DNA from 4 places in the Serratia grimesii genome. Region 2 is predicted to be linked to each of the others. Evidence: predicted binding sites of a transcription regulator. Region 2 holds the regulator's gene; each other region holds the start of a gene.
The links. Region 2 encodes PurR, which represses purine synthesis genes. Its sites were predicted from a motif close to CANGCAAACGTTTGCNTG; they were not measured.
Positions count from the first base shown of each region.

Region 1 (4,214 bases), 1.5 Mb from region 2:
GTATGCAGCGTTATGTGCAGACTTGGAGCGGCGACAACCGCACCAACTGGCAAACTTTGCGTTACAACATCCGCATGGGATTGGGCATGAGTCTGTCCGGCCTGTATAACCTGGGACACGACGTTGGCGGTTTTTCCGGTGACAAGCCGGACGCTGAACTCCTGGTGCGCTGGGTGCAAAACGGCGTGATGCATCCGCGTTTTACCATTCACTCCTGGAACGACGACGCCACGGTTAACGAACCCTGGATGTATCCGGCCGCCACCCCGGCGGTACGCGAGGCGATTAACCTGCGTTACCGGCTGATGCCGTATTTCTACACCCTGTTGTGGCAGGCCAGTGCCGACGACGAGCCGATGCTGCGTCCGACCTTCCTCGACCATGAGCATGACGAACAGACCCTGAAAGAAACCGATGATTTTATGATTGGTCGCGATCTGCTGGTGGCCAGCGTAGTAGAGCAGGAGCAACGCCAGCGGCCGGTGTATCTGCCGGATAACGGCGACGGCTGGTATTGCTTCTACAGCGGCCAATGGTTCAGTGGCGGTCAGACGGTGGTGCTGGAGGCCCCGCTGGAGCGCTTGCCGCTGCTGGTACGTGCCGGTGCGGCATTGCCATTGTCATCCCGCCTGGCGCATGTTGACGTAACGGCAGACGATCGACGTGAGCTTAAGTTGTACCCGAAAAAAGGCTGTGGCAGCGCTTCTGGGCTGTTATTCGAAGATGACGGGGAAAGTTATGGCTGGCAGCAAGGCGACGCACTGTGGCTGCGCTGGGAGATGCTCAGTGACAATCAGCGCATCACGCTGAACATCACCACCGAGGGCCGCTTTAAACCGGCATGGCAAACCCTGACCTTCAGCTTGCCTGCCGGAGAAGCGCGCGAGTTGTGGATCAACGGCGCGCCAGGCAACAGTTTTACGCTGGAATAACATTATATACCCTAAATAATTGGAGTTGCAGCAAGGCGGCAAGAACGTTCATCCCGATGAGCTTACTCAGGTAAGTGATTCGGGTGAATGGGTGCAGCCAACACTGATGTAACTTCAAGTATTAGGGGGAGATTCAGTCGTGCGTTTTTTGCGCGGCTTTTTGGCGATGGTGATGGTCTTGACCTCGCTTTCCACCCAGCCATCCTGCAGACGGGTTTTCAGCAATTCACCCACCTGCGCCTGTTTGGTGGTCTTCAGCAGTTCACCGCACGGGGTTTGTGTCACGCTGTAGCCACGCGCCAGCGTTGCCAGTGGGCTGACCGCCTCAAGCTGGCTACAGGCCACGCCAAAGCGTTGACGCCAGGCGTTAAGCTGCCGCTCCAGCGCCTGCTGCAGTCGATATTCCTGCTGCTGCACACGTTGCTGATAGCGATGAATCCGTGCCTGTGGCTGCATCTGCGCCAAGCGCTGTTGGGCCCGCTCGCTGCGGCGTGAAGAGACCCGCAGTTGGTTCTGCATACCTTCTTCCAACCGGCGTTGCAGCTTGAACAACAGTGTCTGCTGGCGCGCCAGGCGCAGGTGCGGATGCTGTTGCTGCAAACGGTGGTTGATGCGGGTGAACTGTTGTTGGCGCTGGGCCAGATAGTAATCCATCGCCATTTCCATTCGCTGCTGCTGGGACTGCAACTGGCGCAGCAGCTCCAGCTGATTGCGGCTGACCAGTTCGGCGGCGGCTGAAGGGGTTGGCGCACGCAGGTCGGCGACAAAGTCGGCAATGGTGACGTCGGTTTCATGGCCGACGGCGCTGACAATTGGAATGCGGCTGGCGAAAATCGCCCGCGCTACGCGTTCGTCATTAAAACTCCACAGATCTTCCAGCGAACCGCCACCACGGCCGACAATCAGCACGTCACACTCGTCGCGGCGGTTAGCCGTTTCGATGGCACGCACAATCTGCAATGGCGCTTCTGCACCCTGCACCGACGTGGGGTAAATGATGATAGGCAGTGAAGGATCACGCCGTTGCAGCACCTGCAACACATCGTGCAGCGCGGCACCGCTGGCGGAGGTAATGACCCCGACGCGTTTGGCCGGGCTGGGCAAGGCTTGCTTGAACTGTTGGTCGAACAGGCCTTCGGCGCTCAGGCGCTGTTTCAACTGGTCGAACTGCTGTTGCAGCAGGCCATCACCGGCAGGTTGCATGCTTTCGGCAATCAGCTGGTAGTCGCCGCGGGGTTCATACAGCGTAATGCTGGCGCGAACCAGTACCTGTTGGCCATTCTGCGGACGGAAAGTGGTGCGACGGTTAGTGTTGCGGAACATCGCGCAACGGACCTGCGCACGATCGTCTTTCAGCGTGAAATACCAGTGGCCGGAAGAGGGTTGGGAGAAGTTGGAAATCTCGGCGGAGAGCCAAATTTGGCCCATTTCCATTTCCAGCAGCTGTCGAACCGTCTGATTCAGGCGGCTTACGGTAAAAATAGACGGCGAAACAGGTAGCGACATGTGACCCAGATCAAATTTCAAAACAAGCACTTAATTGGTCGATACTACATGGCTGAAAAAGGTAATCAAGAGTTTTTGTGAGAAAGTGCTGGAGGCAACCGTTTACGCTCTGTATAATGCCGCGGCAATATTTTATCTTTTTCACAGCCCACTCTGGTGAGATATTGCCCATGCTACGCATCGCAAAAGAAGCACTGACATTCGACGACGTTCTCCTGGTTCCAGCTCACTCTACGGTTCTGCCTAATACCGCTGAGCTCGGCACCCAATTGACCAAAACCATCCACCTGAACATCCCTATGCTGTCCGCAGCCATGGATACCGTTACCGAAGCCAATCTGGCTATCGCGCTGGCGCAGGAAGGCGGTTTAGGCTTCATCCACAAAAACATGTCCATCGAGCGTCAGGCTGAAGAAGTCCGCCGCGTGAAAAAACATGAAAGCGGCGTGGTCACTGACCCACAATCCGTAACGCCGACTACCACCCTGAAAGAAGTGAAAGAACTGACCGCGCGTAACGGCTTTGCCGGCTACCCGGTCGTGACCGAAGAAAACGAACTGGTCGGCATCATTACCGGCCGTGATGTTCGCTTCGTTACCGATCTGAACCAGCCTGTTACCGCCGTGATGACGCCGAAAGAGCGCCTGGTTACGGTGAAAGAAGGTGAAGCGCGTGAAGTCGTGCTGCAGAAAATGCACGAAAAACGCGTTGAGAAGGCGCTGGTGGTAGACGACCAGTTCCATCTGCTGGGTATGATCACCGTAAAAGACTTCCAAAAAGCAGAACGCAAGCCAAACGCCTGTAAAGACGAACATGGCCGTCTGCGCGTAGGCGCTGCGGTTGGCGCTGGTGCAGGTAACGAAGAGCGTGTTGATGCGCTGGTTGCTGCCGGTGTTGACGTCCTGTTGATCGACTCTTCCCACGGCCATTCCGAAGGCGTATTGCAGCGCATTCGTGAAACCCGCGCCAAATACCCGGATCTGCAGATCGTTGGCGGCAACGTCGCGACCGCTTCTGGCGCCAAAGCACTGGCTGATGCCGGTGTTAGCGCAGTGAAAGTGGGTATCGGTCCTGGTTCTATCTGTACTACCCGTATCGTAACTGGCGTAGGCGTACCGCAGATCACCGCTATCGCCGACGCGGTTGAAGCGCTGGAAGGCACCGGTATCCCGGTTATCGCCGACGGCGGCATCCGTTTCTCCGGTGACATCGCCAAAGCCATCGCGGCGGGGGCATCTTGTGTCATGGTTGGCTCCATGCTGGCAGGTACCGAAGAATCTCCGGGCGAAATCGAGCTGTATCAGGGCCGTTCGTTCAAATCCTATCGCGGGATGGGTTCACTGGGTGCGATGTCCAAAGGCTCTTCTGACCGTTACTTCCAGACCGATAATGCTGCTGACAAATTGGTGCCGGAAGGCATCGAAGGCCGTGTGGCTTACAAAGGCATGCTGAAAGCCATTGTTCACCAGCAAATGGGCGGTCTGCGCTCTTGCATGGGTCTGACCGGTTGCGGCACCATCGATGAGCTGCGCACCAAGGCTGAATTTGTGCGCATCAGCGGCGCCGGTATTCAGGAAAGCCACGTGCATGACGTGACCATCACCAAAGAGTCACCGAACTACCGCATGGGTTAATGCTTTAACTTCTCCTGCGGGAGAAGCCGGGGTGGGGCGTAACGCTTCACCCCGAAAACACTATTTTCGCTCTTTTTCTCTGTTGCTGGAATTCGCCTCACATGACAAAAAATATCCATAAGCATCGCATCCTGATTCTGGA
Region 1 is NZ_LT883155.1:3,864,484-3,868,697, reverse strand. Features, by position in the region: gene SGBXF1_RS18190 (glycoside hydrolase family 31 protein) at 1-932, shown strand, start outside; gene xseA (exodeoxyribonuclease VII large subunit) at 1,047-2,438, opposite strand; gene guaB (IMP dehydrogenase) at 2,609-4,072, shown strand; gene guaA (glutamine-hydrolyzing GMP synthase) at 4,174-4,214, shown strand, end outside.
Region 1: guaB (IMP dehydrogenase) is a predicted target of PurR. The motif match lies at 2,530-2,547, and genes of this name have one in related genera.

Region 2 (4,214 bases):
TCTCTACCCACAACATGCCCAGGCAACCCAGGGCAAACAGGGCCAGACCAATCAATAGTACGGGCTTGCGGCCAAGGTGATCGGAAAGCGGGCCCCAGAGTAATTGTGCAAAGGCAAAGCCGGCCAGGAAGATACTCAGGCTGGCGCTGATCGCCCCGGCAGAAATTTGCAGGTCTTGCTGCATCACACCAAAAGCGGGCAAGTACATGTCGGTAGCCAGGTAACCCAGCATACTCAGACCGGCAAGATAGAACATAAAACCAAAGGAATTTCGCATGGTATTTCTCGTTAATATTTTATTGTCGCAGGTTTTTAGCGCCGGCAAGTGTATCCGGCTGGATCTCTGCTTGTGAAACGGTAATATTTGCAAAGTGCTGTTAAAAAAATTGAAGGCAAAACCATGTGGTCTGAATATTCTCTGGATGTAGTGGATGCTGTTGCCCGAACCGGTAGCTTTAGCGCAGCGGCGCAGGAATTGCATCGGGTACCCTCAGCGGTAAGTTACACCGTGCGGCAACTTGAGCAATGGCTGGCGGTACCGTTGTTTGAGCGTCGTCATCGTGATGTGGAGCTGACGCCTGCGGGTGTGCTATTTATTCAGGAAGCGCGTGGTGTCATCAAAAAAATGCTCGACACCCGACGGCAGTGTCAGCAAGTAGCCAACGGCTGGCGTGGTCAGTTGAAGATTGCCGTAGATATTATCGTCAAGCCACAGCGTTGCCGTCAGTTGGTGTTGGATTTTTATCGGCATTTTCCTGACGTTGAATTATTGGTTCAGCCAGAAGTGTTTAATGGCGTGTGGGATGCATTGGTGGATGGCCGTGCTGACATGGCGATAGGTGCGACGCGGGCCGTGCCGGTCGGTGGTGGGTTTGCCTTTCGCGATATGGGCGACATGCGTTGGTTATGCGTCGCCAGCCCCCAGCACCCGCTGGCCGCTTTAGAGGGGTTACTGAACGATGACCAGCTCCGGCCTTTCCCGTCACTGTGTCTGGAAGATACCTCACGTAATCTCCCCAAGCGGGTCACCTGGACACTGGATAACCAACGGCGGTTGGTAGTGCCGGACTGGGCGTCGGCGGTGGATTGCCTGTGCGCCGGATTGTGTGTGGGGATGATGCCCGCACATCAGGTCTTGCCGTTAGTAGAACGTGGGGAACTGGTAGCGCTACAGTTGCAGCAGCCGTTTCCTGCCAGCCCCTGTTGCCTGACATGGCAGCAAAATACGCCATCACCGGCGATGGCCTGGCTATTGGACTATTTAGGCGACAGCGAAACGTTGAATCAGGAATGGTTAAGTGAAGTGACGCCGGAAACCGCAGTGGCTTCCGGCGTGAATGACTAACGGCGGTAATCGATAAACGGACCGTCAGCAACCGAACGGCGCTCAACCAACTTAGGATGAACCTCGATCACCTGTGACTCTTCACGCTTGCTGATGATGCGGTCCAATAACATGGTGAATGCCATCTCACCCAAGCGCTCTTTAGGTTGATGAATCGTGGTCAGTGCCGGGGTGAAATAGCGCGCATTGCGCACGTTATCATAGCCAATGACCGAGATATCTTGCGGCACGCGTAGCCCAAGCTCATCGGCGGCACAGATAGCCCCCATTGCCATGATATCGCCGCCACAGAATACCGCGGTTGGACGCTGCTTCTGCGACAGTATCTGGTGCATGGCCTTGTAGCCGGATTCTGGCTCAAAGTCACCCTGGACGACCCACTCGTCGCGCACGTCGATATTGGCTTCTTCCATGGCTTTTAAGAAGCCCTGATGGCGTCCGCCCCCAGTGTTACGCGCCAGTTGGCCGGGAATGGCACCGATATCGCGGTGTCCGCGCTCGATCAGATAACGTCCAGCCAGATAGCCACCTTCGAAGGCATTATCAATGATGGTATCAGTAAAATCACCGCGTGCTGCGCCCCAGTCCATCACGACCATCGGGATGTTGCGATAATCTTCCAACATGCCGAGCAATTGGTCTGGGTATTCTGAACACATCACCAACAAGCCATCGACGCGCTTTTGCGCCAGCATCGCCAGATAGGCGCGCTGTTTGTCCAAATTGTTGTGCGAGTTACACAGAATCAGCGTATAGCCTTTGCTGTAGCAACTGTTTTCTACCGCTTCGATCACTTCAGCAAAGTAGGGCGCTTCACTAGAGGTTGCCAGCAGACCAATCGATTTGGTGTGATTGACCTTCAGACTGCGCGCCACAGCACTGGGTGAATAATGCAGCTCTTTAATCGCGGCACCCACGGCCGCTTTTGTCTCTTCGGCGACGAAACGAGTCTTATTGATGACGTGCGAAACGGTGGTGGTGGAAACGCCAGCGCGTTTGGCCACATCTTTAATCGTTGCCATGTAAAGAATGACTCCTGAACTCACATGTTGCAGTATGTAAGTGTGATGTTAATCGTTTGCCTGCGTAGATCCTTCTCCAAAGAAGCGAAAACTGAGTTTTTAGTGTGTTGAAGTCGTCAGCGCTTGGTCAGGAGGGGCATTTTGCCGGTACACAGTTGTGAACTGCGAATTTTGTCCCATATTGAGCAAAAGGGGAAGAGGTAATCGGTATTATAAACCGGGAAATGATAACAAGATTTTATTGGCCAACTGTGTGAAAATGGTTTGACGCATTAATTGTGTGCCTTTTATCCTTGGGAAAACCAATCTGAAAAGGAGTTGTAATGGATACCGATCTGAAAATGTCACTGTTCACCACTGTCTGTGCGCTGGCCGTGATTATTGCTTTTAGCTTCACCGCAGCATTGAACTGATCCCCGAAGTAAAAACAGGCGCAGCTTAGTGCGCCTGTTTGCCTCAACCCGCGTTATGCCAGGTTTTTCTCCACAAATGCCCAGTTAACCAATGCCCAGAAATTCTCCAGGTAGGTCGGGCGTGCGTTGCGGTAATCGATATAGTAGGCGTGTTCCCACACGTCGACGGTCAGTAACGGTTTGTCTTCACCGGTCAGCGGCGTACCAGCGTTCGACGTATTAACAATAGCCAGCGAGCCGTCAGCCTTTTTCACCAGCCAGGTCCAGCCGGCGCCAAAGTTTTTGATTGCAGCCTCGCTAAATTGCTCTTTGAAGGCGGCGAAAGAACCAAACGCCTGATTGATAGCGGTAGCCAATGCGCCCTGAGGCTCACCACCGCCCTGTGGCGATAAGCAGTGCCAATAGAAGGTGTGGTTCCATACCTGAGCGGCATTGTTGAAAATGCCGCCACTGGACGCCTTGATAATCGCTTCCAGAGATAACCCGTCAAACTCGCTACCTTTCAGCAAATTGTTCAGATTGACCACATAGGCGTTGTGATGCTTACCATAGTGGTATTCCAGTGTTTCTGCTGAGATGTGGGGTTCGAGAGCGTTTTTCTCATACGGTAGTGCAGGTAGTTCAAACGACATTGCTTCCTCCTTATACAGGATCCATCCGGTACTCAATTACCTGGGTAACAGGTTGGCCTGTTTTTATTGTGGGTATTTAGCTTAGCAATTTTCGCAATAAAAATCAGTGATGAGTCTGAGAAAGGTACAGGTACGGCAGTAAGCGTTGGAGAATTAAACCGAAGAGAGCGGCTGGTAAGGCCAGCCGCAGAACGAATTATCGAATGGTTTTCGGTGTCACTACACGGCGTGCGCCGATGTAATGGTTTTGCCAGTAGTCATTGTCGAGCTGGCTGATACGAATTTCTTCACCGGTGCGCGGAGACTGAATAAATTTGCCGTTGCCCAGATAGACACCTACATGGTCGGCTACGCCGCGATTGTTAATGCGGAAGAACACCAGGTCACCACTTTCCAATTCATTTTTCTTGATCGGTGCGGCGTCACGCAGGTGATACATTTCGTTAGCGGTGCGTGGCATTTTGATTTTTACCACGTCTTTATAGGCGTAATAAATCAGACCGCTGCAGTCAAAACCGGTTCTTGGTGAAGTACCGCCCCAGCGGTAAGGTTTGCCCATTTGGTCCATCAGCTTGGCCATCGCGGTTTGCTTGGCGTGCTGGTAGCGTTTCTTATGTGCTGGGGTGAGCTTCAGCGGTTTTTCATCACGTGCCAATTTAGCGGTTGCCATACCGGCTTCACGATGACGACCATAGCCTTTTTTGTAACCCTTTTTCGGCGGGGTCACTTTGATTTTGGCGATTTGTTGAGTTTTGTGTTTCGATTTGGCGCTGACGATCTTTTTAGCGGCTTTTTCTGTTTT
Region 2 is NZ_LT883155.1:2,325,122-2,329,335, forward strand. Features, by position in the region: gene punC (purine nucleoside transporter PunC) at 1-277, opposite strand, end outside; gene punR (DNA-binding transcriptional activator PunR) at 401-1,345, shown strand; gene purR (HTH-type transcriptional repressor PurR) at 1,342-2,367, opposite strand; gene cydH (cytochrome bd-I oxidase subunit CydH) at 2,691-2,780, shown strand; gene sodB (superoxide dismutase [Fe]) at 2,834-3,412, opposite strand; gene SGBXF1_RS11020 (C40 family peptidase) at 3,609-4,214, opposite strand, start outside.

Region 3 (4,214 bases), 1.1 Mb from region 2:
GCAAAAATCCGCAGGGCTATCGCCGCTAGCTTTTCATCGGCAATAAAAAAGGGTTCAGCTCTATGAGTTGAACCCTTTGTTTTTGGCACGGATAAACGTTTAAGCCAGTTTTTGCTGCGCCCAGGCCAGACCGCTTTGGTATTCGGTCGGCAGCAGCGGAGCCAGTGCCTGCAAGGTTTGCAGAAGCGCAGCGGCGTCAGGGTCGTTCAGATTCAGGTGCCCGACCTTACGACCTTCACGCACCTCTTTTTCGTACCAGTGCAGATGCACCAATGGCAGTGCTAACCATTGCTGATTTACCGCGGTACCGATCAGGTTGACCATCACTGATGGCGTGCTCACAACGGGCTTCGGTAGCGGCAGAGCGAGAATGGCACGTAAATGCAGTTCGAACTGGCTGATGGACGCGCCGTTCTGCGTCCAATGGCCGCTGTTGTGTACCCGGGGTGCCAGCTCATTAATCAACAGGCGATCGCCAACGATAAAGCATTCCATTGCCATCACACCGATGTAGTTCAGCTCATCAAGGATGGCTGTCAGCATCTGTTCGGCTTGTTGCTGCAAGGCCGGGTTAGGCTGCGGTAAGGCGACGCTGGTGCGTAGAATACCCTCTTCATGCAGGTTATGGGTCAGCGGATAGAACACCGACTTGCCGTCGTGCCCACGCGCACCAACCAATGACACCTCACCGGAGAAGTTAATCCCTTGTTCGACGATACATTCACCGTAGGCGTCTGCCGGTAACTCGGCCTCCTGGCCTGGGCGTAAGCGCCATTGGCCACGGCCGTCGTATCCGCCAACACGGCGTTTGACGATTGCCAGTTCGCCTAGGGTAGCAAACACCTGTGGCCATTCGTCGGCGTCAGCCAGCAGTTGCCACGGCGCTGTGTCCAGGCCCAGTTGATCGAGCAACTGTTTCTGCGTCAGGCGGTCCGCCAGGCGTGGGAAAATATCACGGTTGACGAAGCTGTTATGGGTTGCCAGTTCGCGCGTCAGTGCCGTTTCCGGCCAGCGCTCGATCTCAGCTGTGATCACACTGTTCTGATAAGGCACGGCTTCCGGCTCGGCGTCGATGCCAACCGGATACACGGCGATACCCAGCGGTTCGCCTGCTTGACGCAGCATGCGACCTAACTGGCCGTTGCCCAGTACGCAAACCGGCTTCATGCTTCCTCCCGCGGATCCGGATTGTTCAGTACGTCGTCGGTCTGCGCTTGACGCCAGTCTGCCAGACGTTGTGCCAGCAGGGTGTCGTGTAACGCCAGAATTTGTGCTGCCAGCAGGGCGGCATTGGCGGCACCGGCTTTGCCGATTGCCAGCGTGCCAACGGGAATGCCACGTGGCATTTGTACGATGGAGTACAGGCTATCTACACCACTCAGTGCGGCGCTTTGGACCGGCACACCCAGCACCGGAACCAGTGTTTTCGCGGCCAGCATGCCCGGCAGATGCGCAGCACCGCCTGCACCGGCGATGATCACGTCAAAGCCATTAGCACTTGCCTGTTCGGCGAAGCTGAACAGCTTATCTGGCGTACGATGAGCGGAAACGACTTCGACATGGAACGGGACATCGAGTGAGGTCAGGACTTCGGCCGCAAACTGCATGGTGGCCCAGTCACTTTTCGATCCCATTACAATTGCGATTTTAACCCCAGCGTGGGTGGCTGAAGCGGCGTTGGCTCCCATGGGTGTAAGGCTCCTGTAATTGTACAAACGACGGCCGGTTGCCTGCGGCGGGAGGCCGAATGAGGGCGTAGAGCATACCATGAGCGCACGGCAAGGAAAACGGTTGCGTCGACGGTTTTCACCGTCAAAAGCGCGAATTTTTTACTCGCGCAATATGTCAGGAACTTAGAAGGGGAATTGGATCAATTCGACAGCGTCAGCGCTGACTTTGATCATTGAGCCTTCAACGTGCCAGGCACCCAGTACTGCGCGGTGGCCTTTACCGTTGCTCAACGTTAGTTCATGCACGGCTGGACGGTGTGTGTGGCCGTGGATCATCCAGTGAACGTTGTGACGCACCATCGCCTGCTCAACCGCTTGAGGGTTGACGTCCATAATGGATTCAGACTTGTATTGGTTGCTCTGCTGGCTACGAGCACGCATTTTGGCTGCGATCTTAAGTCGCCAACGCAGCGGCATTGCCAGAAACAGCTTTTGGATCAGCGGATTGTGCACTTTACGGCGGAACTGTTGATAGGCCTGATCGTCGGTACACAGTGTGTCGCCATGCAGGATCAGGATTTTTCGACCATACAGGTCCAGCACCTTCTCTTCTGGCAGCAGTTGCATACCACTGGCGCGGGCAAAGCGTTTGCCAACCAGAAAATCACGATTACCGTGGATAAAATAGCAGGGCACACCAGCCTGTTGCAGCGTCTTTAACGCAGTGGCGATCTCACCGTGCAGCGGCTCGGGATCGTCATCACCGATCCAGGCTTCGAACAGGTCGCCAAGAATGTACAGGGCGTCGGCGTGGATGGCATCTTGCTGCAAAAAACGCAGAAAACCGGCAGTGATTGCCGGTTCCTGTGCGCTTAAATGCAGATCTGCGATGAACAGCGTGTTCATGCAGCCGCGATTACTCGCTGACGGTAACGCTAGTGATGATCACGTCTTCTACCGGTACGTCCTGGTGCATGCCGCTGCGGCCAGTTTTCACGGCTTTGATCTTGTTGACCACGTCCATGCCTTCAACCACTTCAGCAAATACGCAGTAGCCCCAGCCTTGCGCGTTTTCGCCGCGGAAGTTCAGGAAGTCGTTGTCAGCTACGTTGATGAAGAACTGTGCGGTCGCGGAGTGTGGATCGTTGGTACGCGCCATTGCCAGGGTACCGATGGTGTTTTTCAGACCGTTGTTGGCTTCGTTCTTGATGGTAGCCTTGGTGTCTTTCTGGTTCATGCCAGGCTCGAAACCGCCGCCCTGAACCATAAAGCCATTGATAACACGGTGGAAAATGGTGTTATCGTAGAAACCTTCACGGCAGTAGTTCAGGAAGTTTTCAACGGTAACCGGCGCTTTGTCAGCAAAGGTGTTGATAACGATGTCGCCGTGATTAGTGTGGAAAGTAACCATAGTTTTAGTCCTAACAAGATGAAGTGAGATGTCACGTAAAGCGAGTGAACAATCAGACCGCCGTTATAACATATCTCCTTTAATGAGTCAGCAGCGGCTAAACCGCGCACAGTCTGTGGTAAAAGTGATTTTGTTATATTATAACGTTAGTGGCGATCGCTGATTTATCACTGTTTTCCACCATTGAGCTCAGCAAAGCGCGGCCTTAACCTTGCATTAGCTCAGGCTTCGGGTTTCAATACACTGCTGGGTGAATCGCCTAATTACCATTTTTGTTATCACGCACACCACGGAATGTCCCGATGCTAAAGATTTTTAATACCCTGAGTCGTCAAAAAGAGGAATTTAAACCCATTCATGCCGGTAAAGTTGGCATGTACGTGTGCGGGGTAACCATCTATGACCTGTGTCATATCGGCCATGGGCGTACCTTTGTTGCTTTCGACGTTGTGGCGCGTTATTTGCGTTATCTCGGCTATTCGCTGAACTACGTGCGTAACGTCACCGACGTTGATGATAAAATTATCCGCCGCGCGACAGAGAATGGCGAAAGCTGTGATCAACTGACCACGCGCATGTTGGCGGAGATGCACGCCGACTTTGATTCCTTGTTGATCGAGCGTCCGGACATCGAGCCACGAGCTACACAGCATATTGCTGAGATTATTGAGATCACACAGCGTCTGATCGACCGTGATCACGCATACGTAGCCAGTAATGGCGACGTGATGTTCTCTATTGACAGCGATCCACAATACGGCCTGTTGTCACGCCAGGATCTGGATCAACTGCAGGCCGGTGCGCGGGTAGAGATCGATGACGTAAAACGCAACCCGATGGATTTCGTGCTGTGGAAGATGTCCAAGCCGGGCGAACCGAGCTGGGAATCTCCGTGGGGTGCAGGGCGTCCGGGCTGGCACATTGAATGTTCTGCCATGAACGGCAAGCAGCTGGGCACCCATTTTGATATCCACGGTGGTGGTTCCGATCTGATGTTCCCGCACCACGAGAACGAGATTGCTCAGTCAAGCTGTGCGCATGACGGCCCGTACGTGAACTACTGGATGCACTCCGGTATGGTGATGATCGACAAAGAGAAAATGTCCAAGTCATTGGATAATTTCTTCACCATC
Region 3 is NZ_LT883155.1:1,180,503-1,184,716, forward strand. Features, by position in the region: gene galE (UDP-glucose 4-epimerase GalE) at 1-29, shown strand, start outside; gene purK (5-(carboxyamino)imidazole ribonucleotide synthase) at 100-1,167, opposite strand; gene purE (5-(carboxyamino)imidazole ribonucleotide mutase) at 1,164-1,688, opposite strand; gene SGBXF1_RS05460 (UDP-2,3-diacylglucosamine diphosphatase) at 1,854-2,576, opposite strand; gene ppiB (peptidylprolyl isomerase B) at 2,587-3,081, opposite strand; gene cysS (cysteine--tRNA ligase) at 3,384-4,214, shown strand, end outside.
Region 3: purE (5-(carboxyamino)imidazole ribonucleotide mutase) is a predicted target of PurR. The motif match lies at 1,781-1,798, and genes of this name have one in related genera.

Region 4 (4,214 bases), 490 kb from region 2:
TTTGCGCAAGCAGACAAAGGCTAGCGTTATCGCCGGCTTCCACCACCAGCAAACGGGCTTCAACCCCGCTTTCCATCACCTTCACTGCCGCCAGTTCACCATTCTTTGGCTGTAACGGATAATGTTGCTGAGAAAAATGCCAGCTTTTCGGCATTAGCGGTTTCAAGAATCGATAAGCCACCAAGGCATTTAATACCAGCTCAGCACGTTGCTCGTGACTCAGCTTTATCTGTTTGCACTGCTCTTCATAATTAAAATAAAGCGCCGCGTCATCGACACAGAAAGAGCATTCATCGAAGGCATCCGGCGTTAACATTTTGGCAGGGAAACGCGAACGAAAGATCATACCATTTGCTAAATCCAGCATTAGCCGATCATGTTCAGCGTCAAAATACCAACGCCAATTATCGTCAGGTTTTATCTTCATCTCTTATCCTTCTCGCTGCCCATGCCACGCTGTATTTACCCTAAAAGGTGATTTTATCACCACTAAAGTCGCTTAAACATCGGATAATTCCGCGAACGATATTTATGCTAGTGGACAAAATATAGACGAGCCGGGAGAAGAAATAAACCCCCGGCCGAAAATGAAAGGAAAAATATTAGATGTAGTTAACGATATCTTTAATCAGGCGCGGACCTTTGAAGATAAATCCGGAATAAATTTGTACCAAGGAAGCCCCGGCTGCCATTTTTTCACGCGCCGCCATCAGGGAATCAATTCCGCCAACACCAATAATTGGCAAACGCCCTTGCAGCTCAAGTGACAGACGGCGGATCACGTCGGTGCTACTCGCCTGTAGCGGGCGACCACTTAGGCCACCCATTTGTTCGCAATAATTCAGCCCCTGGATCAATTTACGATCCAGTGTGGTATTGGTCGCGATCACGCCATCGATATTATGGCGAACCAAACTGTCCGCTATTTGGATCAACTCTTCTTCAGAAAGATCCGGCGCGATCTTTACAGCGACAGGCACATATTTGTGATGCCGCGCATGCAATTCCTGCTGTTTATTTTTAATCGCGGCCAGAAGATCGTCCAACGCTTCCCCGTACTGTAAAGAACGTAATCCCGGAGTATTTGGTGACGAAATGTTAATCGCGATATATCCGGCATACGGATAAACTTTATCCATGCAGATCAGATAATCGTCTTTTCCTTGCTCAACCGGGGTATCTTTATTCTTGCCGATATTAATCCCAAGAATACCGCCGAAATGAGATTTCTTAACGTTTTCAACCAGGTTATCTACACCCCGGTTATTAAAGCCCATACGGTTGATCAGGCCTTCCGCTTCCACAATACGGAACAGACGCGGCTTATCATTACCTGCCTGCGGGCGCGGCGTCACAGTGCCGACTTCGACAAAGCCAAAACCCATGGCACCAAACGCATCGATACATTCACCGTCTTTATCCAGACCGGCAGCCAAACCCAATGGGTTTTTAAAAGAGAGCCCCATGCAGCTTACCGGCTTGGTCGGCACAGCCTGACGAATAAGGAATTCTAACGGGGTGCCGGTGACACGGCGAAGCTGATGAAAAGTCAATTCATGCGCACGCTCGGGATCGAGCTGGAACAACGCTTTTCTGATGATGGGGTAGTACATGTACTCTCCTGATTTCCCGGTTGCAAACCGGGGGCGTATTATCCGGTATCCCCAGGCCAATTGGAATTGATTAAAAGCAAAAAAAGTGTTTTTTACGCAACCGTTTCCCCTCGCCAAGGTTTAAACCATCGCCAATCCGCATTTGTGCATATCAAAATCAAAAAATGAGATTTAAGTAACCCGCCCCTTTGCTGATACGTTTAAAACACTTCTCGACAATTTACTCATTAAACCTAACTTTTAGTTATAAGGAGTGGTAATGCGCGTTATATCACTGGCCGGCAGTCCTCGCATCCCTTCACGATCAGCTGCACTGCTTTCCCTGAGTCAACGTTGGTTGCAACAGCAAGGCGTGGAAGTGATTGCCTACACCCTGCACGACTTTGATGCCGAAGATTTGCTGTATGCCAACTTTAATAGCCCCGCGATCAAAGCCTTTACTGAACAACTGGCGCAAGCCGACGGCTTGCTGGTTTCTACGCCAGTGTATAAAGCGTCATTCTCCGGTGCCTTGAAAACCTTGTTGGATCTGCTGCCCGAGCGCGCACTAGACCATAAGGTGGTGCTGCCGCTGGCCACTGGCGGATCCATTGGCCATATGTTGGCAGTGGATTACGCCTTGAAACCAGTGCTGGCCGCGCTGAAAGCACAGGAGGTGTTGCACGGGGTGTTTGCCGATGACAGCCAGGTGGTGCTTAGCGGTGAAGAAGTTACGCTGTCCGAAAATATGGCAGCCCGGTTGGAAGAAGCCTTGGAAAGCTTTTATCTGGCCCTCGGTCGCCGTAAACCGCCAAGGGTAAAGATCTCCCCGGCGCTGCTTGCCCGCCAAACGGCCTGAAAGAACCGCATATAAGGAAATAAGGATGAAACGACTTTCTTCACTCGGCCGCTGGCTTGGTACCAGCGCATTGGCAGGCATTATCTCACTGGTATGGATCAATACCGCCAGGGCGCAAGATCCGGCGCAGTTCCGCATTGGTTACCAAAAAGGATCGATTAGCCTGGTATTGGCGAAATCACACCAGCTTCTGGAACAACGGTTTCCTAATACCAAAATCAGTTGGATCGAATTCCCCGCAGGTCCGCAAATGCTCGAAGCTCTGAACGTGGGCAGCATCGACTTAGGCAGTACTGGCGATATTCCACCGATCTTCGCCCAAGCCGCCGGGGCGGATTTGCTGTATGTCGGTGTAGAGCCACCAAAGCCCAAGGCGGAAGTGATCTTGGTGCCGGAGAACAGCCCAATCAAAACCGTCGCGGATCTGAAAGGGCGTAAAGTCGCTTTCCAGAAAGGTTCCAGCTCCCACAACTTACTGCTGCGCTCACTGCAAAAAGCAGGGCTAAAATTCACCGATATTCAGCCTATCTATCTGACCCCTGCTGATGCCCGTGCCGCCTTCCAACAAGGCAATGTCGATGCCTGGACTATCTGGGATCCCTACTATTCTGCCGCTTTGCTACAGGGTGGCGTGCGGGTACTGGGTGACGGTACCGAGCTTAATCAAACAGGCTCTTTCTACCTTGCAGTACGCCCTTATACCGAAGCCAACGGACCGTTCATTCAACAAGTGCTCGATGTACTGACACAGGCCGATGCACTGACCCACAGCGATCGTGCGCAAAGCGTCACACTGTTGGCAAACGCGATGGGTCTGCCAGAGAACGTGATCTCCGCTTATCTGGATCACCGTCCGCCGACGTCTATTAAACCTTTAGACGCGCACACCATTGCCGCTCAGCAGCAAACCGCCGACCTGTTTTATGCCAATCATTTGGTGCCCGTGAAAGTCGATATTTCTCAACGCATCTGGCACCCAAGCGCCCAATAATTTAGGAGAACGGACAATGAGCCTGAACGTATTCTGGTTTTTACCCACTCATGGCGACGGCCACTATCTGGGCAGCACTGAAGGTGCTCGCAGTGTTGATTACGGCTATTTACAGCAAATCGCGCAAGCAGCTGACCGACTGGGCTTCGGCGGTGTATTGATCCCGACCGGCCGTTCATGCGAGGACTCTTGGCTGGTGGCTGCCTCGCTGATTCCAGTCACCCAGCGACTGAAGTTCCTGGTCGCGCTACGCCCAGGTATCATTTCACCCACACTGGCGGCGCGTCAGGCGGCAACGCTGGATCGCCTCTCCAACGGCCGGGCACTCTTTAACCTAGTCACCGGCGGTGATCCTGAAGAGCTGGCAGCAGAAGGTCTGCATCTAAATCACGAAGAACGTTACGAAGCCTCAGCAGAGTTCACCCACGTCTGGCGCAAGGTACTGGAAGGTGAAACCGTCGATTTTAACGGTAAACATATTCAGGTAAAGGGCGCAAAACTGCTGTACCCGCCGGTGCAACAGCCACGTCCACCGCTCTATTTTGGCGGATCCTCCGCCGCTGCGCAGGATCTGGCAGCCGAACAGGTTGAAATGTACCTCACCTGGGGTGAACCCCCAGCGCAGGTAAAAGAAAAAATTGCCGAAGTTCGCGCCAAAGCGGCGGCCAAAGGTCGCAAGGTACGTTTTGGGATACGTCTGCATGTGATCGTACGTGAAACCACAGAAGAAGCCTGGCGGGCCGCCGATCGGTTAATCGCCAATCTCGATGAG
Region 4 is NZ_LT883155.1:1,838,135-1,842,348, reverse strand. Features, by position in the region: gene SGBXF1_RS08530 (cell division protein ZapC) at 1-427, opposite strand, end outside; gene pyrD (quinone-dependent dihydroorotate dehydrogenase) at 603-1,613, opposite strand; gene ssuE (NADPH-dependent FMN reductase) at 1,873-2,451, shown strand; gene SGBXF1_RS08515 (sulfonate ABC transporter substrate-binding protein) at 2,477-3,442, shown strand; gene ssuD (FMNH2-dependent alkanesulfonate monooxygenase) at 3,459-4,214, shown strand, end outside.
Region 4: pyrD (quinone-dependent dihydroorotate dehydrogenase) is a predicted target of PurR. The motif match lies at 1,707-1,724, and genes of this name have one in related genera.